DNA from 2 places in the Veillonella sp. S13054-11 genome. Region 2 is predicted to be linked to the other one. Evidence: a T-box and tRNA genes for the amino acid it is inferred to sense, from the RefSeq annotation. Region 2 holds a T-box; the other holds one or more tRNA genes.

Region 1 (10,509 bases), on a different contig from region 2:
CGCGCTATGCCAGCCGCATTGCGTGAAACAAGTGATGGTGGCCTTGCGGTAACACCGACAGGTACAGCTATTGCAGAACGAGTGCAATCCTTATAGGATTGCACTTTTTTCATGCTTTCATTTGTAGTAAAATAAAGGTTAGACTAGTTCAGAAAGGAGTGTGCATGATGGAACAAGCCAATCGAATATTGACTGTATTAGAAGAAGCAGGTTATGAAGCCTATATCATTGGCGGAGCAGTGCGTGATATTTTGATGCATCAAAAGCCTCATGACTTTGATATTGTGACGTCTGCACGCCCTGATACGGTAATTGAAGTCCTACGCGGTCAAGATATTCAAACGACAGACTTAGTAGGAAAATCCTTTGGTGTAGTAGTAGCTACACTAGAAGGAAAGCAATATGAAATTGCAACGTATCGCACTGAACGATATGGAGCGGATAGTCATCGACCAGAAGAAGTCGCTTATGCCGATACCTTGGAGGAAGACGTGTTGCGTCGCGACTTTACGGTCAATGGCATGGCGATGAATCGTTTTGGTGAGGTCATAGACCTAGTAGGTGGACGTCGAGATATCAAGCATAAGACATTGCGAACCATTGGCAATGCACAGCAACGCTTTGAAGAAGACGCATTGCGATTATTTAGAGCATGCCGCTTTGTGGCAAAGCTAGATTTCTTACCTACCGAAGACTTATTAGAAGCTATGCCAAAGGCATTTTATCGTGTGCCTGGGTTATCTCTTGAGAGAGTCCGTAGTGAACTGGACCGACTCATGTTAGAGCCCGCTGTGGCTAAGGGCCTTGATGTATTAGTACAATCTCGCTTGGCCGAGTGCTCTTGTCGCGTTGTAGAAAATGGCATCGCTCGTGAAGTGCCTATTTTACCAGAGCTATACCATCTTGTGAATTTACCACAAGAAAAAGACTTTCACGAATTTGATGGTTGGTATCATACATTAGCCGTTGTATCTCATACAGAACCAGATTTAATATTGCGTTGGGGTGCACTGTTACACGATGTAGCAAAGGGGATGCCGGCGGTACGAGCTGTTATTAACGGACGTTTGACGGATCGTGGCCATGATACATTAGGTGCTGAAATGACAGAAACCTTGCTTACTCGTTTAGGTTACCCTAAGGCTTTTGTGCGCCGTGTAGCTTGGATTGTAAAAAATCATATGCGCTTTCACTATTTTGTACAAAATGGGGAAGCTAATGAGAAGAAGTGGATCCGTAAAGAGGCTCGCAGCGGTGAGTTTCGAGATAGTCAAATTATGCGAATTGCATGGGAACAATTATCTAAGGTTTGTGCTGCCGATGTGTTAGGCTGTGGGAAGCCTTATGCATCGACTGATGGTACCTTAGCCTTTGGTGAATGTATGGCAGATCTTAGCCTAGAGATGCCTATCCATACAAAGGATTTAAATTATGACGAACGAGTTATTAAGCTTGCAGGGAAAAAAGTGGGGGAAGGATTGCAGTATTTATTAGGTCAGGTACAAAATGGGGTGATTCCCAATGAACCAGATGCATTATATGATGCATTAGACCATAAGTTACGCCGTCCAGTGGAGAAATGATGAAGTTATTAAATAAAGCGTTATTACGCATGAGTGATTGGAGTCGCACTACGTGGTGCCTTGCCATACTCATGACCGTTGCCTTCGTCCTTATCGGACGTTTAGCACAGTTACAGGTCTTTGATACCTTTGACCTAGAGAAGAAAAACTTATTACAAGTTCAAGTAGATAGAAAATTACAATCGCCGCGCGGTACAATCTATGACCGTAATGGCAAGCCTTTGGCGATGAGTGTAGTTACAAAATCTTTATATGCGGATCCGAAGATGATTAAACAGTCTCCTCAAGAGATTGCGGATCTCATCTCACCGTATGTAACGATGTCAAAAGAGAATATTGTGAAAGCTTTGCAAGAGGATACCGCCTTTGTCTGGTTGAATCGTATGATGGATGCAGACAAATCAAAAGCGGTACAACAAGTTATTAAGGATAATAATATTGCAGGCCTCAATTTCGTTGAAGAATCTAAGCGCTATTATCCAAATGGTGTCTTAGCGGCACAAGTATTAGGCTTTGTCGGCACTGATGATAAAGGTCTTGATGGTCTAGAAATGGTTCTTGATGACGAATTAAAGGGGGGCGTACAACAAGAAATTGTAGCTACTGATAATAAAGGGAATGCCATCTTTGGTTCCGTATTATCTAAATTTTTACCAGATAAGGGTAAAAGCGTAACCTTAACCATCGATGCAACAATTCAATTTATTGCAGAACGCGCTCTTGATAAGGCGATGGTTGATACAGGAGCTAAGCATGCCAGCGTTATCGTTATGGATCCAAAGAACGGTGAAATATTAGCGATGGCCAATCGTCCAAGTTATGATCCTAATAACTACAACCAAAGTGGTGAAGAGGCTTTCAAAAATATTGCGGTTACCAATTTATATGAACCAGGCTCTACATTCAAACCTATCATTGCATCTGCAGCTCTTGCAGCAGGCAAATGGAAGTTAGACACTGTGTATAACGATAAAGGGGCCTTCGCTGCCAATGGACATATCATTAGAAACTGGAATGGTGAGGGATATGGTCCTGTTCGTTTGCTAGATATTTTGAAGTACTCTATTAATACTGGTATGGCTGAAATTGGTACATTAACAGGTGCAGATATTCTCTCGAAATATATACGTGATTATGGCTTTGGCTCTGAAACAGGTATTGAATTGCCTGGTGAAGGAGCAGGTATTTTGTATAATCCAGAGGATATGAGTAAGCTAGACGTTGCGACTATGTCCATCGGTCAAGGTATTGCGGTTACACCATTACAAATGGTTCGCGCCTTTGGTGCACTTTCTAATGGTGGGGCTATGATGAAACCACATATCATCAAGTCTTATAGTAACTCTCAAGGCGATGTTACAAGTACGACTGAAACATCTGTTGTGGGACAACCAGTTCCGGCGGAAACCGCTAAAACCATTGTAGATATTCTAGAAAAAGAAGTATCCGAAGGTGGCGGTACAAAAGCGATGGTAGAAGGTTATCACTTCGGCGGTAAAACTGGTACGGCGCAAAAACTAGATACCAAACATGGCGGTTATCTCGACGGACAATACATTGCGTCCTTTATTGGCTTTGGCCCTGTAGAGGATCCAAAATTTGTAGTTCTTGTCGTTATTGATGACCCACAAAAGGGTTCTTATTATGGTAGTCAAATTGTAGCCCCTGTATTTAAGGACATCGTATCTCAACTTGTACGGTATTACCAAATGAGTCCGTATGTTAAAGAAAGTACACCAGTAGCTGTTAAAGCTGCTAATACATTACCTGAACCAAAACCGGGAAGTGATGGTTCTGTTACATTGCCTAACTTTACTGGTTTTACCTATGGTGAAGTGCGTGATTGGTTACATAAGGCGGGACTTGCCTTTAAACCGGATGGAACTGGTACGGCTACATCTCAAGATGAAAGTAGCGGTACAACTGTTCAGGCTGGTACAGCAATTACTGTTCATTTCCGTAGATAAAACGAATTCGGTCATAATTAGAAATTATAGACAGTTCGTTATATAATAGAATAAGAGACTTAGGTGCCTCTCCGGAGGCACCTTATTTTATAGATAGTTTGAATGAATGGAGATACTTATGATCGAATTACGCGGTAAAGCAGTAGCAGACGCTCACAAGGCGATTTTACAAGAAAAAGTTGCAGCAGTTGGCGACTCTGTAATTACTATGGCAGTATTACTCGTTGGTGAAGACCACGGTGCTCATATGTACGCTACATTTATGGAAAAGACAGCCAAGAACTTTGGCTATGGTTTTGTGCTAAAGCAATTGCCTGAAACGGCAACACAAGATGAAGTAGTAGCGGCGTTGCATGAATTAAATACTGATGCATCTATTCATGGAATTTTACCGCTAATGCCAATGCCTAAACACATTGATACAGAAACTCTTATCGATATGTTAGATCCTAAAAAAGATATTGATGGTCTTACAACATATAACATCGGTTTAGTAACAGCTGGTAAGGGTGGCTTTGCTCCTTGTACGGCTAAGGCTTGTATAGCTATTTTAAATCACTATAATATTCCTTTAGAAGGAAAACATGTGGTTGTAGTCGGTCGTAGCCAAGTTATCGGTAAACCTGTAGCGCTTATGGCACTCGCTGCACATGGTACTGTTACAATGTGCCATTCTAGAACTTCTGATCTAGTAGAGCAAGTAAAGCGTGGTGATATTATTATTGCTGCGGCTGGTCGTGCTCATATGATTACTGCTAATATGATTAAGCCTGGTGCTGTTGTTATTGATGTAGGTATTAATGAACTGGACGGCAAAACTGTAGGTGATGTTGATTATGATGCGGTAAAAGATATTGCATCTGCCATTACTCCTGTGCCAGGAGGTGTTGGATCCGTAACAACGACAATGATGTTAGAAGCGGTATACGAGGCATACCATGCATGAGATGTCTATAGCAGAAGGTATTCTTGATGTAGCGCTCGATACCTTACGTCAACACGATGCGACAGTCATTCATTCTATTCAACTAGACTTAGGGTTAATGAGTGGGGTAGAACCTGATTCATTGTTATTTTGTTGGGAAGCCATTACAAAGGGAACCCCTGCGGAAGGCTCACGCATAGAAATCAATACTATTCCTATTGAAGGAAAGTGTTTAGATTGTGATAAAATATTTTCTGTAAAAAATTATACGTTTATTTGTCCTTATTGTGACAGCCATTTCGTACAAACTATAGGCGGTCGTGAGTTACAAGTGACCTCTATGGATATCGATTGATAGAAAGGTTAGGGCATGCAAGTTCAAGTTAAAACTAATGTACTGGCAAAAAACGATGCTATTGCAGAGGCTTTACAACAGTTGTTTAAGGAAAAGAATATATTTGTATTTAATCTGTTAGGTTCACCTGGGGCAGGTAAGACTTCCCTTTTGGAGGCAACCCTACAAGATTTAAAAAAGGAGTATCGCTTAGCCGTTATTGAAGGCGATTTATTTACGGCAAAGGATGCCAAGCGCATTCATGAGTTGGGTGTGCCTGTTATCCAGATTAATACGGTTGGTGGGTGCCATCTCGATGCACAGATGATTCAAGATGCCTTAGGTGATCTGAATCTTGATGACCTCGATATGATTATTATCGAAAATGTAGGCAATTTAGTGTGCCCTGCGGAATTTGAGATTGGTGAAAGCATGAAAGTAACGGTTTTATCTGTTACCGAAGGTGAAGATAAGCCCCTTAAGTATCCGTTAATCTTTAAAGAGTCTAAGGCCATCCTTATTAACAAGATTGATTTATTGCCCTATGTGCCTTTCAAAAAGGAGCAGGCAATACAAGATATCCGTAATTTAAATCCAAATGGAGAAATTTTTGAAGTAAGTTGCACCGCCCACAACGGTCTTGAACCATGGTTGAATTGGTTGCGTGCACAGTTGGAGAATAATCGATGAACTATTCTATGAAGAGCCGTATTGTAGCGGCCCTCCTTGTGGGTTTGTGTGCTACTACAATCAGTTATGCAGCAGAGCCTGCCATTTCCACTTTTAATCCAGTTGCAGTAGAAACTACTGATGACACTAACGTTGTAGCTCAAGATTCCGCTAATGCGAGCAATGATGGTAGTGTAGATGGAACTGGTGAGGTTGATAGCTTGTCTTACCTTGATAATGCACCAGTTAGAGTTGTTAAGCTAGACCCAAAAACGAAACAGGAAGGTTCTAAAACTGGATGGCTCGCAGAGCAAATGGCTGTAACTGAATTTGGTGATTCTATACAATTCTGGCAAGCGGCTAGTGAGAACGAAGGTCCTTTGCCGAGTATCACTCAGAATAATTTAGCTGATATTGGTAAGTCTTATACGGCAAACAGTTTACCGCCTTTAGGTTCTCAAGATGACTATGCTATTGGCACATACCGATTGGGGAATCAGTTTGAAGTCCCAAAAGATGTAGAAAAAACTGAGGTACGTGATAACTTTACTACGTATTACATGAAAGATGTAGCAGTAACTGTATATACTGGACCTGCTCAAGAATTGTTGGTTAACAATCAATTGCGCGGTCAAGGGGCGACTTACTTCTTTGAACCAAATACTATTACAAATATTCATAGTACGAAAAAAGGCGCTAATACAGTACGTGACATTGGTCCTGGTAGCACACGGATGGAATTGATATTTGCCTATGGCAGTCCTAATGCGATGTGGCGTGATAAGAAAAATGAGACGTATATTTTCCTTTATGAGGGGCATTCCGAAAATTCATTGCCTCAAAAAAAGGAGTTTAAGAGTCCTGTAGAGAATACAAATAGTAATAGCCAACAACAATCTATGCTTGGTCAGCAAAAAGAATATATTGCTTTCACCATTAAACAAAGCAATATAGAGGCTGTAGACATTATTAGTGGACAAGTATGGCCTAGGTTTGGATTGCCGAAAGCTGAAGTGTATGATTTTGAAGCTGGTACACTTACGGCTGATGATTTTGTATTGCGTGGTTTCAAGTTGAATGACCATTTTGTTAATGATCCTAATAATGATTGGAAACATCAAGGCATATTGTTTGGCTCCACATTTATTGGCTATAATGAATACGGTGTGAGTGTAGATAAAAAAGATCTTATCAATCGCGTATTATTAAATGTGTATACGCCTACACGTCGTGGAATCGCGATGGGTGATACCAAATATTTATTGCTCTTTGTGTATGGTATGCCAACTCGTATTGTTGAATCTACAACAAAGGCGGGGACGTCTACCGTATATGAATATAAAAATCCAGCGGCAAGCAACTCTTATTTACAGTTTGCCCTAGATGATAAAAACCAATATATCAAATCCGTTATGTTATCTGACCGTCCTGTAAAATAGGATAGGTCACAGCGAGGAGGCAAAGGGTATGGTTACTGTACAAGATGTAAAAGAACGTTGGGAAAAGATTCAAGGTGATGATGAACGTATATTGTTTATCGTTGGTGGTCCAGGTTCTGGTAAAAGTTTGCTAATTCGTGAATTGTCTGAGCAGAAGGGCTGGAAATACTTGGAAGCTAAGCAACTCATCGAGGAAGAGTTTTTGCTCGTGCCTCGTGATGAACGGCCTCAATTAGCGGAAGAAGTTATTTGCCGTGCTCTTAGCCGTAGCGATACGGAAGTAGTCTTGCTAGATGGCATTAATGTATTCTTTGCACCTATCTTAAATCTAAAACCATTTGAGTTGTTAAAAACTATTAGTAAGAAGTATCCTATTGTCGTTGGCTGGCGTGGACATATTGAAGGGGATCAGTTGTACTTAGAACATAACAATAATCCTAAACATGCTGTAGTTAGTATTGCACATCCAGATCATGTTATTGCAATCGACTAAATGTATGTTTGAACATATTGGTTGAATATAGGGAAAACTATAGATGTATAGAAGGAGATAGCGGGCTATCTCCTTTTTTAGTTATATAATTACAGTTATTAGGTAAAAAATATAGTTTTGTAATTTCCTATTATTTGATTTTAGTAAACCTGAAATATGGATGTTAGCAGACATGGACTGGTAAGGAATGAAACTATGTAAAGGTATATAAAGAATATACTAGTAAATAAAAGTTGATTACTGGATATATACTGAAAACGAGGCATTTTATAGAGGATTGATAAAATATAAATTTTTTTTGACAAAATACTTGCATAGGGTATCGTTTCATGTTATTATGATTAAGCACTAAGAGTGACCACAGTGAACGAAAAACTTCAAAAAAGTTTTTAAATGTTCTTGACACTTAGTGTGCTAGGTGATACAATTCATCTTGTCGTAATGATGCTGGCGTAGCTCAATAGGTAGAGCAGCTGACTTGTAATCAGCAGGTTGTGGGTTCAATTCCTATCGCCAGCTCCATTTTATTTATGGAGGGATTCCCGAGCGGCCAAAGGGAGCAGACTGTAAATCTGCCGTCTTCGACTTCGAAGGTTCGAATCCTTCTCCCTCCACCATTCATAGCGGGGTGGAGCAGTTGGTAGCTCGTCGGGCTCATAACCCGAAGGTCGCAGGTTCAAGTCCTGTCCCCGCAACCATAAAAACCACAGTGAAATGATCGTTCATTGTGCTGGTGTAGCTCAGTCGGCAGAGCGTATCCTTGGTAAGGATAAGGTCACCGGTTCAATCCCGGTCACTAGCTCCATACATGGCGGCATAGCTCAGTTGGCTAGAGCAATCGGTTCATACCCGGTGTGTCCGCGGTTCAAATCCGTGTGCCGCCACCATTAAACCTCACCTTGGTGGGGATTTTTTTATTTCTTTACATATGACATGCTATTCTAAGACTTTGTATATATGGTATAATAATAGGTAAGGAAATCTTATATTCCATTGATAAATTAGGGTTAATATATTATATTAATACTAGAATGTAATTTGTTTTTGTGAAGGAGGATATAATCCTAATGGCAAAAGAAAAATTTGAACGTACGAAACCGCATGTTAACATCGGTACAATCGGTCACGTTGACCATGGTAAAACTACTTTGACTGCTGCAATCACTAAAGTATTGGCTGAAAAAGGTCAAGCTGACTTCCAAGATTACAGCATGATCGATAAAGCTCCAGAAGAACGTGAACGCGGTATCACAATCAACACTGCACACGTTGAGTATGAAACTGCTAACCGTCACTATGCACACGTTGACTGCCCAGGCCATGCTGACTATGTTAAAAACATGATTACTGGTGCGGCTCAAATGGACGGCGCTATCTTGGTTGTATCCGCAGCTGACGGCCCTATGCCTCAAACTCGCGAACACATCTTGTTGGCTCGCCAAGTTGGTGTTCCTGCAATCGTAGTATTCTTGAACAAAGCTGACATGGTTGACGATGAAGAATTGATCGAATTGGTAGAAATGGAAGTTCGTGAACTTCTTTCTTCCTACGAATTCCCTGGCGACGAAGTACCTATCGTTGTAGGTTCCGCATTGAAAGCTTTGGAAGGCGACGCTCAATATGTAGCTAAAATTGACGAATTGATGGATGCTGTAGACTCCTACATCCCAACACCAGTTCGTGACACTGATAAACCTTTCTTGATGCCTGTGGAAGACGTTTTCACAATCACTGGTCGTGGTACAGTAGCAACTGGCCGTGTTGAACGTGGTCAAGTAAACGTTGGTGATACAGTTGAAGTAGTAGGCTTGAAAGAAAAAGCTGAACAATACGTAGTAACTGGTCTTGAAATGTTCCGTAAAGTGTTGGATTCTGCAGTAGCAGGTGACAACGTAGGTGCATTGCTTCGTGGTGTTGACCGTAAAGACATCGAACGTGGTCAAGTATTGGCTAAACCAGGTTCCATCAACCCACACACAAAATTCAAAGCAGAAGTATACGTATTGACTAAAGAAGAAGGTGGTCGTCATACTCCATTCTTCTCCAATTACCGTCCACAATTCTACTTCCGTACAACAGACGTAACAGGTGTTGTAAACCTTCCTGAAGGTGTAGAAATGTGTATGCCTGGCGATAACGTAACAATGGAAATCGAATTGATTACTCCAATCGCTATCGAAGAAGGTCTTCGCTTTGCGATCCGCGAAGGTGGCCATACAGTAGGCGCTGGCGTAGTAACAGAAATCGAAGGTTAATACAAGTTTATAGCTCAATGTATCGATACATTAGCTATATAATTGAATTTTAGATTCAATAAAAGGGACCCAATGGGTCCCTTTTATTTTGTATATATTGATGATTAAGAGTATAGAATTGAATCGCTAATATATTGAAACAATGATGATTTTGTAATGTGACATATACGTTGTATTCAGGCTTCAAAGGATAATCATACTATTGATACAAATTGAGAAGAAATTTTAATATATTGTAACCTTAGATACAACTTTATTTATAAAATTAGTGTATATTATATATGAGGAGAGCATAGGCTCTCTTTTTGTGCTTTTATAGAAAAGGAGGTAATGTGATGGGCGAATACAAAAAGTATTGGATAGCCGTAGTAGCAGTTCTTATTATTGGATTCTCTATTCTTGGCTATTTGGGTACTGATGTATATCATCAAGCGCCACCGGTACCAACCGCGTATGTATCTCAAGATGGACAGGTTTTGTTCACTAAGGATGATATCTTACATGGTCAATCGGCTTGGCAATCTACAGGTGGTCAATCTGTAGGGACCGTACTAGGTCATGGCGCATATCAAGCCCCGGACTGGACAGCTGATTGGTTGCACAAAGAAGTGTCCGTAATGCTTGATATCAAGTCTCAAGAAGCTTTTGGTGTTCTTTATGAACAGTTAGGTGATGTGCAGAAAGCGGCTGTTAAAGAAGCAGTTAAAGCAGAGTACTTTAACAGTGCTGTTCGTGAAGATGGAACTGTTGTGCTTTCACCGGAACGTATTACAGCGATGAATTTAACCGGACAATATTTTATTGAACTTTATGGTGATAACCCTAAATTGTCCGAAACACGCGA
Region 2 (10,509 bases):
TCCGATGGCGTATTGCCATCCAACGAAGGTCGCGGCTACGTATTGCGTCGTATTTTACGCCGTGCTGTACGTCATGGCCGTTTACTTGGTATTGAAGGTATCTTCTTAACACCACTTATTGATGTAGTCGTAGACATTCTTGGCCCTGGTATTACATCTATTGCTGAGAAACAAGACTTCGTTAAACGCGTGGTTCAAAACGAAGAAGAACGCTTTAACCAAACGTTGGAACAAGGTCTTGAGTTGTTAAACTCTTTAATTGATACATTAGCTGCTGAAAAAGCAATTGTTGTTCCTGGTACAGAAGTATTTAAACTATATGATACATATGGATTCCCTTGGGAATTAACAGAGGAAATAGCTTCTGAACGCGGCTTTACAATCGACCATGAAGGTTTTGAAGCTGCTATGAAAGAACAACGCGAACGCGCTCGTGAAGCTCGTGTAAAAGAAGATGCGAAGGTAGCAACACCAGACATTACATTCTTGAAAGATGAAGAACTTGTTGAAGATGAAGCAGAAACTGCATCTTCCGTATTGATGCTTGGTAAAGGTTCTGAACGCTTACAAACAGCAGCTGACGGCGATGAAATTACTGTTATTGTACGCACTACTCCTTTCCATGCTGAAGGGGGCGGTCAATTAGGTGATACAGGCTTTATCGTAGGCCCAATGGGTAAGGTAGAGGTTTATAATACAAAACGTTTACCAGAAGGCACTGTATATCATATCGGTACTGTTGTAGAAGGTTCTATCTCTGAAGGTGATGATGTAACACTTGAAGTGGATACAAATCGTCGCGCAGCAATGGCCCGTAATCATACAGCAACACACTTGTTACATGCAGCATTGAAAAAGGTTCTTGGCGAGCATGTTAACCAAGCTGGTTCTCTAGTAACTCCTGATTACTTGCGTTTTGACTTCACTCATTTTTCCCCTGTAACACAAGAGGAACTTGATCAAATTGAAGCACTTGTAAACGAAGAAATTTTAAAAGCTACGGACCTAGCTATCGCTGAAATGTCAATGGACGAAGCAAAAGCGAAAGGTGCGATGGCACTCTTTGGTGATAAATATGGCGATGTAGTTCGCGTTGTAGAGGTTCCTGGCTTCTCCGTTGAATTATGTGGTGGTTCTCATGTAGGCAATACAGCTTTCATTAGTTCTTTCCGTTTAACATCTGAAGCTGGTATCGGTTCTGGTGTACGTCGTATTGAAGCGATTACAGGTCGTGCAGCTCTCGATGCAGCAAAACAAGATCGTTTGACTATTGAACGCATGGCAAGCGAGCTTAAAACTAAAGTTCCTCAAATAGAAGAACGCTTACACCAAGTGTTGACAGAAGCTAAAGACACAGCAAAAGAATTAGAACAAATTCGTAAAGAAGTTTCGGCAGCGGGTGCAGCTGACATCGTTGCTGGTAAAGTTGTGATAGGTGATGTTGGATTTGTTGCCGCAGCTGTAAAAGCATCCTCTATTGATGAATTACGCGACTTAGCTGATATGGGCCTTGATAAATTGAATGGCTCTGGTGTGGTTCTTGTAGGCGCTGCTATGGGCGATGATAAGGTAAACTTTGTATGTAAAGTGTCTAAAGATGTCGTTGCTAAAGGTGCAAAAGCAGGTAATATTGTTAAAGCAGCAGCTCAAGTAGCTGGAGGTAATGGCGGTGGCCGTCCGGATATGGCACAAGCAGGTGGCAAAGAGCCAGCTAAATTAATGGAAGCCTTAAAAGCTGGTGGTGAAGCCTTAAAATCTATGTTACAATAGGCATATAATTTTATAATTATACTTGTATCTGTTATAGAAATTTTTTATAATACATAAAAAGTTACTGACTTTGTAGCTTTAATTCAAGTATAATAGTAGGTGAGATTTCACTTGTATAGTGAAATCTGCCGATGTAATAAAAAGGAGGGATACGATGAACGTTTCAGATGAAACCATGTTATTCCGTAAAGTAGACGATGAACCGATGACCGCTGAAGAGGTGCTCACTCGCGTTTACCAATCTATTCAAGAAAAAGGTTACAATCCAATTAATCAAATCTTAGGGTATCTAATCTCTGGAGATCCTGCGTATATAACAAGTTATAATAATGCGCGTTCCGATATCCGCCGTTTAGAGCGTGATGACTTGATTGAAGAATTGTTGAAAGAATACGCAAAGGCTAAACAATTATAATGAGAATTATGTCATTAGATGTAGGCAGCCGTACTATTGGTATTGCCTGTAGCGATGCACTGCTCATGACAGCACAAGGTATTGAAACCATTCGTAGAACATCTCTAGAAAAAGACTTTAATCGCTTACAAGAACTCATTTCTGAATATGAAGTACATGAACTTGTGGTAGGTATGCCGAAAAATATGAATGGTACAAAAGGTGAACGGGCTGAAAAGACTGAAGAATTCGTTGCAAAGATGAAGGAAGTCATCGATTTACCTGTTACATATTGGGATGAGCGGTTATCTACTGTTATGGCTGAACGTCAACTCATTGCGGCTGACGTGAGCCGTAAAAAGCGTAAATCCGTTATCGATAAAATGGCAGCGGTTGTAATTTTGCAAGGATATTTAGATCGCTTGCAGTTTAATAAATAAGTATTTTCTTTAAGGAGGGTTTCCAATGGTTGACCAAAATTTTGAGGGTGAAGTGTATTATTTGGAATTCGAAGACGAACATGGTAATAAACAATACTTCACAGAAGATGTTATCTTGAGTCATGAAGGTCAAGAGTATGCCGTTCTTGTGCATGTACAAGATGAAGATGCTGATCATGAAGGTCAAGATGACACATACATGATCTTGGCTCGCATCGAAACAAACGAAGAAGGCGTAGAAGAATACGTACCTTTGGATGAAGAAGATGAAAACTTTGAAACTCTAGTAAAATTGTATGAAGACATGGATGAAGACGAATAATCGTTTTTAGCATAAATTTAGCGTATTGTCAGTGGACAATGCGCTATTTTTATTTTGTTATACATTATCATTGTTGTACAAAGACGAGACTTCATTTATGCTAAAGGCATAACAAATTCACAAAATTAATATATTGCATAAAATGTAATAAGTGTAATCATTGCCCTTTTATATAGGGGAAATATAGAGTTTATGGTATAATGAATTGATATACTGTTATGTTACAGAAAGGAACTCAACAACGTGAGAAAAGCCTTAAGATATATTTTGATCCTAGTTATTGTAGGTATATTAATTATTGGTGGAGGCCTTGGTGCATTGTACTTTGTACCGAATACCTTTGCTCAAGATGATGGAACACAAGTAGTCGTTATAGAAAAAGGTCAAACGGGTACTGAAATTGCAGATATGCTTTTTGAAAGGGGGCTTATTCGCTCAACTCAAGGCTTTAAGCTTTGGTTATACTTGAGTGGTACCAATGATAAGCTTCAAACTGGCCATTATCAAATACCTAATAAGGTAACTGTGCACGAACTCATTTCTTTGTTACAAGAAGGTCATGTAGAATCTATTCGTGTTACAATTCCTGAAGGCTATACAGTTGGGGATATCGCTATCGTTCTTGAAAAGAATCAAATCATGAAGGCGAAGGACTTCTTGGCTGAAGCTAAAACTTATGTACCATACCCATACATGAAAGGTACAAAACCTGCTACATATCCTGTAGAAGGCTTCTTGTTCCCAAGTACGTATGAAATCCCCGTAGGGGCTACACCTCGTGATGTTATTCAAATGATGGCTGATGAAATGAATCGTTATCTCACACCAGCTGTGAAGAAACAAATTCAAGCTCAACATATGAGTATTCATGACTTTGTAACTTTGGCGTCTATCGTTGAACGAGAGTCGTTATTTGATGCAGACCGTCCAACCATTGCAGGGGTGTTTAAAAAGCGTCTAGCTCATGGTATTCCATTGCAATCTGATGCGACTATTTCCTATGTACTTGGTTATGCAAAGGAAAATGTAACGATTGGTGATACACAATTACAAAGCCCATATAATACATATGTATCTAAAGGTTTACCACCAGGACCAATTGCAAACCCTGGTAAAAAAGCTTTAGATGCAGTATTACACTCTGAAAATACAGATTATTTATACTTCGTAGCAGATAAAGAGGGGCATAATCACTTCTCTAAATCATACGAAGAACATTTAGCAGAGGTTAATAAAATTTATGGCGCTGACACAGTAAAAAATTCTTCTGCTAATACTGAAGTAGCTGCACAAGTTGGTCCTAACTATGACGTAGCAGTAGCGACTACAGAGCCTAATTATAATTATAGTTCTGCAGAAGCAGTGGAAGCAGATTCTCAATATGTTGATGTAGAACCTAGTTATAAATACACACCAACTACAGTTCCAGCGGCTGAGGTCCCAGATCCTGTACCAGGTTCAACACAAAATCAATCATCGACGCAAGTTACGCCAACTGCTCCATCCTATGGAAATAATACAAATACCAATACGTATGTACCAACGACGACACCTGTACCTGAATCGATGCAGAATGTTATTCCTAATGCACAACAAGTACCACAAATTCAGGTAGAACCTGCAAATCCTGCTGAACGCTCTACGTTGGTAGTTCCTAGTGGTACTAACAATAGATAATGTAGGAGATTTAATCTACTTTCATGATATTAAATGATATTTTAAATGAACAGCGTATTTACGCGATGATTAATGATGTGCCGATTTTACGAGAATCTGAGGTTCATCTATTTGAAGAATTAATAGGTTTGTACCGGCCCACCTCTGTGTTAGAGGTGGGCACCGCCATTGGTTACTCGGCTTTGTTGATGGCTCCGCTACTCGACGAGGAAGAGGGGCATATTACATCCATTGAACTGGATGATGTGCGTCACGAAATGGCGAAATACTATATTAACCAATCCGATTATGCTGATAATATTACATTGCTAAAAGGCGATGCGTCTCAAATCTTAACGGAACTCACTGGGGAATATGATCTAGTGTTTTTAGATGGTCCAAAGGGGCAATATTTAAAACAACTTGAACTTATTCTGCCACATGTGAAAGAAGGGGGCGTCATTCTTGCAGATAATGTACTCTTTAGAGGCTATGTAAGGGGCGATAAGGAACCACCAAAACGGTTTAAAACTATCGTAAAACGGTTACAAGAATACTTAACATATGTTGAAAATAAAGAATTGTTTAACACTACCATTTATCCCATGGGTGATGGTATGAGTGTGAGTGTGTGGAAAGGGCACAACAAATAATGGCAGAACACTTTATGGAATTGCTTTGTCCTGCAGGTAATATGGACAAGCTTAAAATGGCTATCCGCTATGGTGCGGATGCCGTATATTGCGCAGGTAAACGTTTTGGCTTGCGCGCAGGTAACTCTAATTTCTCCGATGAGGAATTAAAGGAAGCTGTAGAATTTGTACATGCGCATGGCAAAAAGATTCATGTTACATGTAATATCATTCCTCACAACGAGGACTTCGAAGGCTTAGAGGATTATTTGAAATTCCTTGAAAGTATCGGTGTTGATGCTATCATCGTTGCCGATATGGGTATCTTTAGCCTTGCTAAGCGCGTAGCTCCAGGTTTAGAGCTTCACGTAAGTACACAAGCTTCTACTACGAATTGGCATACAGTTCAGATGTGGAAAGAACTTGGTGCCACACGTGTTGTAGCGGCTCGCGAAGTATCCTTAGCAGACCTTAAAGAAATGAAGGACCATGTAGATATTGAAATTGAGTCCTTTGTACATGGTTCTATGTGTATCTCTTACTCCGGTCGCTGCTTATTGTCTAACTATATGACAGGTAATCGCGATGCTAACCGTGGTCAATGTTCTCAATCTTGTCGATGGAAATATTCTCTTGTGGAATCTAATCGACCTGGTGAATATTACCCAATCGAAGAAGATGAACATGGCACGTATATCTTTAACTCTAAAGACTTGTGTTTAATTCACCGCATTCCAGATCTTTATGAAGCTGGTATTGATAGCCTTAAAATTGAAGGGCGTATGAAATCAGTTCACTATTGTGCCACAGTGGCAAAAGTATATCGTACAGCGATTGATACATACCTTAAAGAAGGTAAAGATTGGTATGTTCGTCCAGAATGGATTGCAGAATTAGAGAAGATTTCCCATCGTCCTTATACAGATGGCTTTGCAGAAGGTCGTCCTGATGAAACGGCTCAAAACTATGGTAAATCTACGAATACGCAGAGCCATGACTTCATCGGTTTAGTTATGGGCTACAACGAAGAAGAAAAATACGTTGATCTTGAACAACGTAATAACTTCAAGGTGGGCGATAAGGTAGAATTCTGCCAACCGAAAGGGGAACTCGTTGAAACTGTTATCGAAAAAATGACAGATGAAGATGGCAATCCTATCGATGTAGCACCTCACGCACAAATGAAAGTACGCATTTATATGGATACACCACTTGAACCATATTCCATGATGCGCCGTGAGTGCAAACCTAAAGAGGATGAATAGTTTATGAGTGGTATAGCCTTAGAACCGAGTAAATCAATCGGTGCATTTCCAGATGTACCCGACTTAACCACCTCTGGAGAAGAAGCGTATGTGTACTTTCACATTGATCCTAAGCATACGAATTTTATCAATCGCATCATTGAAGGCTATGAATATTTAGGTGTTATGACCTCTGTAGATACGAATGGGCGGTGCATGTTGCGCTGCACACCATCTACAAGGCCTTTGGCGCTTGAAGTATTAAGTAGTTTATCCGACTATGTCACTATAGAAGATAAAGTATAATCATGATTGTAAATTGTATGAGGGAATTTTGTGACTATACTAGATTTACAATTATATTAAATGTATACGAATTGTAGAGAAATGAGAGTATATCTATGAAACAATCTATTTTGAAACGCACATTATTAACAGCTTGCCTTGGAGCATCTATGGCAGGTGTAGCTATGGCGGGTCCTGTAGGCCCTGTAATCATTCCTCAAGCCGGGGATGTGGTTGTTATCAACCATGGTCCTGATATGACTTTCACAGGGAATATCAATTTTGATGTGGAAAGCCAAACTAACAACAATTTACAAATTGGTTCTACTGTGATTCCTAATGTGGTATACGGTGCGGCTTTCAATAAGTCTGGCGCACCAGATACTATCATCCCAGCTCAAACGTATGTATATGTAGGCACAAAAGACGGGGCGAATGCTTTCACAGAAGCTAGCGATGCAGACAAAAAAGGCGCAAGTTGGAACGTGGAAACATTGAAAAAAACTAAATCTGGCGATGTACAATTGGCGAGCCGTGGCGTTCCTGAAAAACCATTGGCTAATCAAGTGGCGACCATTAAAGATTCCATTATGCTTAGCGCTGTAGACCTCAGTACAACAGAGGTGGGACGCAATAGCAAGGGCGTTTTATACATGACCGTTCCTAAGGAATTGAAATTGACTGCTGATACAGGCATTCCTGATGATGTGCGCGAAACGATGCCAGCCATGTTCCGCGGCAAGATGGGCGACTCTCTCATGGTAAACCTCATGCCTCTAAATGAGGAAGAGAAGCAACAATTAGCGGCAAATCCTCATAATGCAAATGCAATCGTATTTAACCGTGGTATGAACATGGCAAAAATGATTGGTTCCTCTGCGCGTACAAGCAAGGTGTATACATACATGAAGGACCATTATTTGAACCTTGTTATCGTAGCGAAAGATTACGATGATAACGGGGCTCGCGGTAGTGGCGTTATGATGGTATCTAAACAAGATAATTCTAATGACGTGCTCTTAACACTTTACAAAGGTCCAGACCTTTCCACTAGCAAATTGGAAAAAGTAATTGGCGCTATGCTGTCTACAAACTTCAAACGTTAATTTATAAATAATACATATAAAATGGCTCGAGATTCTGATATGTTCTGCCTTTACTGGTTGTCTAGTAAAGGGGAGCATATCATTCGCGGGCCGTTTTCTTTAAAATATAAATGTATCAATATAAATGAAGAGAAGATTTACAATTTATGGATTTAAAAAATTACAATTTATAGTTTTCAAGAAATTTACAGTTAAACTGTATTGAATTTTTTAGTCCTCTATGATACTATAATCTAGTAAAAGTGATGCAAAGGACATGATTCTTTTATCCCTGTGTACCAGAGAGAGGCAGATGCTGGAAATGCCTTACACATATATTAGAGTTACCCCCTTTAAACTGATTTGTCGAACCTAAGTAGGCAAGTACGGCCGCCACCGTTATCGGGCTTAATGAAGTGAATTAACTATACACATATATTCGTATAGGTAGTTAACTAGGGTGGAACCGCGAATGATCTTCGTCCCTTGTTTGTAGGGATAGAAGGTCTTTTTTTATTACCCAATTCCTACAAGCTATTTACAAAATGCTTATGTATTGTGTGGTAAGTAGGTCTATTGATGAAAGTAAAAAATCAAAGCTATCCTGGTTTATAAATTGGAGGAAAGAAAAATGGCAGATGTAAAAATCATTTTACCTGATGGTAGTGCGAAGGAATATGCTGCTGGCACTACTCTTGGGGAAGCAGTAAAACAATTATCTAACAGCTTGGCTAAAAAAGTACTAGCTGCTAACGTAAATGGCGAATTAACAGACCTTCGCGAAGAACTTGTAGATGGTTCTGAAGTAGCATTCTTAACATTCGAAGAAGATGGTGGTAAACATACTTTGCGCCACACAGCTTCTCATATCTTGGCTCAAGCTGTTAAACGTTTATGGCCTGAAGCTAAATTGGCTATCGGTCCTGCTATCGATAAGGGGTTCTACTATGATATCGATATGGAACATACTTTGACTCCTGAAGATTTGGGTAAAATCGAGAAGGAAATGAGCCGTATTGTAAAAGAAAATTTACCGATTACTAAATCCGTTATGCCTCGTCAAGAAGCTATCGAATTCTTTAAAGCTAAAAATGAAGATTACAAGGTAGAATTGATTCAAGATCTTCCTGAAGATGCTGTAATCTCCTGCTACTCTCAAGGCGATTTCATTGATCTTTGCGCAGGACCTCACGTGGCATCCACTGGTAAGGTAAAAGCTTTTAAATTACAAAGCATTGCAGGTGCATACTGGCGCGGCGATGAAAAGAATAAAATGTTGCAACGTATTTACGGTACTGCATTTGAAAAGAAAGAAGAACTTGATGCATACCTTCACTTGCTTGAAGAAGCGGCTAAACGGGATCATCGTAAACTTGGTAAAGAACTTGGTTTGTTCGTTATCAAAGAAGAAGGTCCTGGTTTCCCATTCTTCTTACCAAAAGGTATGGCTCTTCGCAACGAATTAGAAAACTTCTGGCGTGAAGTTCACCATGATTTTGACTATGAAGAAATTCGTACACCTATCATCTTGAGTAAACATTTGTGGGAAACTTCTGGTCACTGGGATCATTACCGTGAAAATATGTATACTACAATCATCGACGATGAAGAATATGCAATTAAACCGATGAACTGCCCAGGTGGTATCTTGGTTTACCAAAACGAAATGCACTCCTACCGTGACTTCCCATTGCGTTACGCTGAACTTGGTTTAGTTCACCGTCATGAATTGTCTGGTGCATTACACGGCTTATTCCGTGTACGTGCGTTCACACAAGACGATGCTCATGTATTCATGTTGCCAGATCAAATGCAAACTGAGTTGATGAAAGTTATCGAATTGTTCGACCGTATCTATAGTCAATTCGGCTTGAAATATCATGTAGAACTGTCCACTAAACCTGATAATGCAATGGGTGATGACGCAATTTGGGAAGCAGCGACAGAAGCATTGCGTAATGCTATCGAAGCGAAAGGTATTCCATACGTAATCAACCCTGGCGACGGCGCATTCTACGGTCCTAAACTTGACTACCATATCGAAGACTCCTTAGGTCGTACATGGCAATGTGGTACTATTCAATTAGATATGAACTTGCCTGAACGTTTCCAAATTGAATACATTGGTGAAGATGGTCAAAAACATCGTCCTATCATGATTCACCGTGCATGCTTCGGCTCTATGGAACGTTTCATTGGTATCTTAACTGAACACTATGCAGGCGCATTCCCAACATGGATGGCTCCTGTACAAGTTAAAATCTTGCCTATCTCTGAAAAACATGTTGAATATGCTAAAAAATTGGCAAAACAAATGCACCGCGACTATGTACGCGTAGAAGTAGACGATCGCAGTGAAAAAATCGGCTATAAAATCCGCCAAGCACAAATGGCAAAAGTTCCTTACATGCTTGTTGTGGGTGATAAAGAAGTTGAAGAAGGCACAGTTAACGTTCGTAAACACGGTGGTGATGAATTAGGTTCTGTACCATTTGAAGAATTCTTTAATTCTATTAAGATTGAAATTAAAGAACGTAATTAATTAAATATCTATTGTTTATATTGATAAAAATCCCCCTCACATCTTGCACAATTATGATTAGTCTGTATAATTTATCAGTGGTGAGATTATATGAGGGGGATTTTGTTATTATATTCTCTTTAATTGTTACCTGTGAGTA

What was found. A T-box is a leader RNA that pairs with one kind of tRNA and senses whether it is charged. The one in region 2 lies ahead of thrS (threonine--tRNA ligase), so its partner is inferred to be a tRNA-Thr.
Region 1: it has a tRNA-Thr gene. The T-box ahead of thrS (threonine--tRNA ligase) is inferred to sense a tRNA for this amino acid. The anticodon was not compared.

What each region holds. Positions count from the first base shown of each region.
Region 1 is NZ_PPCY01000005.1:150,867-161,375, reverse strand. It holds gene sdaAA (L-serine ammonia-lyase, iron-sulfur-dependent, subunit alpha) at 1-96, shown strand, start outside; gene VPHSUH08_RS06215 (CCA tRNA nucleotidyltransferase) at 165-1,583, shown strand; gene VPHSUH08_RS06210 (penicillin-binding transpeptidase domain-containing protein) at 1,583-3,550, shown strand; gene VPHSUH08_RS06205 (bifunctional 5,10-methylenetetrahydrofolate dehydrogenase/5,10-methenyltetrahydrofolate cyclohydrolase) at 3,669-4,496, shown strand; gene VPHSUH08_RS06200 (hydrogenase maturation nickel metallochaperone HypA) at 4,489-4,830, shown strand; gene hypB (hydrogenase nickel incorporation protein HypB) at 4,846-5,499, shown strand; gene VPHSUH08_RS06190 (hypothetical protein) at 5,496-6,917, shown strand; gene brxF (BREX-3 system P-loop-containing protein BrxF) at 6,946-7,410, shown strand; tRNA gene VPHSUH08_RS06180 (tRNA-Thr) at 7,857-7,932, shown strand; tRNA gene VPHSUH08_RS06175 (tRNA-Tyr) at 7,943-8,027, shown strand; tRNA gene VPHSUH08_RS06170 (tRNA-Met) at 8,033-8,108, shown strand; tRNA gene VPHSUH08_RS06165 (tRNA-Thr) at 8,140-8,215, shown strand; tRNA gene VPHSUH08_RS06160 (tRNA-Met) at 8,221-8,297, shown strand; gene tuf (elongation factor Tu) at 8,478-9,665, shown strand; gene VPHSUH08_RS06150 (nitric-oxide reductase large subunit) at 10,001-10,509, shown strand, end outside.
Region 2 is NZ_PPCY01000002.1:75,172-85,680, reverse strand. It holds gene alaS (alanine--tRNA ligase) at 1-1,770, shown strand, start outside; gene VPHSUH08_RS02430 (IreB family regulatory phosphoprotein) at 1,925-2,185, shown strand; gene ruvX (Holliday junction resolvase RuvX) at 2,185-2,604, shown strand; gene VPHSUH08_RS02420 (DUF1292 domain-containing protein) at 2,630-2,926, shown strand; gene mltG (endolytic transglycosylase MltG) at 3,170-4,603, shown strand; gene VPHSUH08_RS02410 (O-methyltransferase) at 4,627-5,235, shown strand; gene VPHSUH08_RS02405 (U32 family peptidase) at 5,235-6,479, shown strand; gene VPHSUH08_RS02400 (DUF4911 domain-containing protein) at 6,483-6,764, shown strand; gene VPHSUH08_RS02395 (hypothetical protein) at 6,860-7,849, shown strand; T-box leader at 8,086-8,318, shown strand; gene thrS (threonine--tRNA ligase) at 8,460-10,370, shown strand.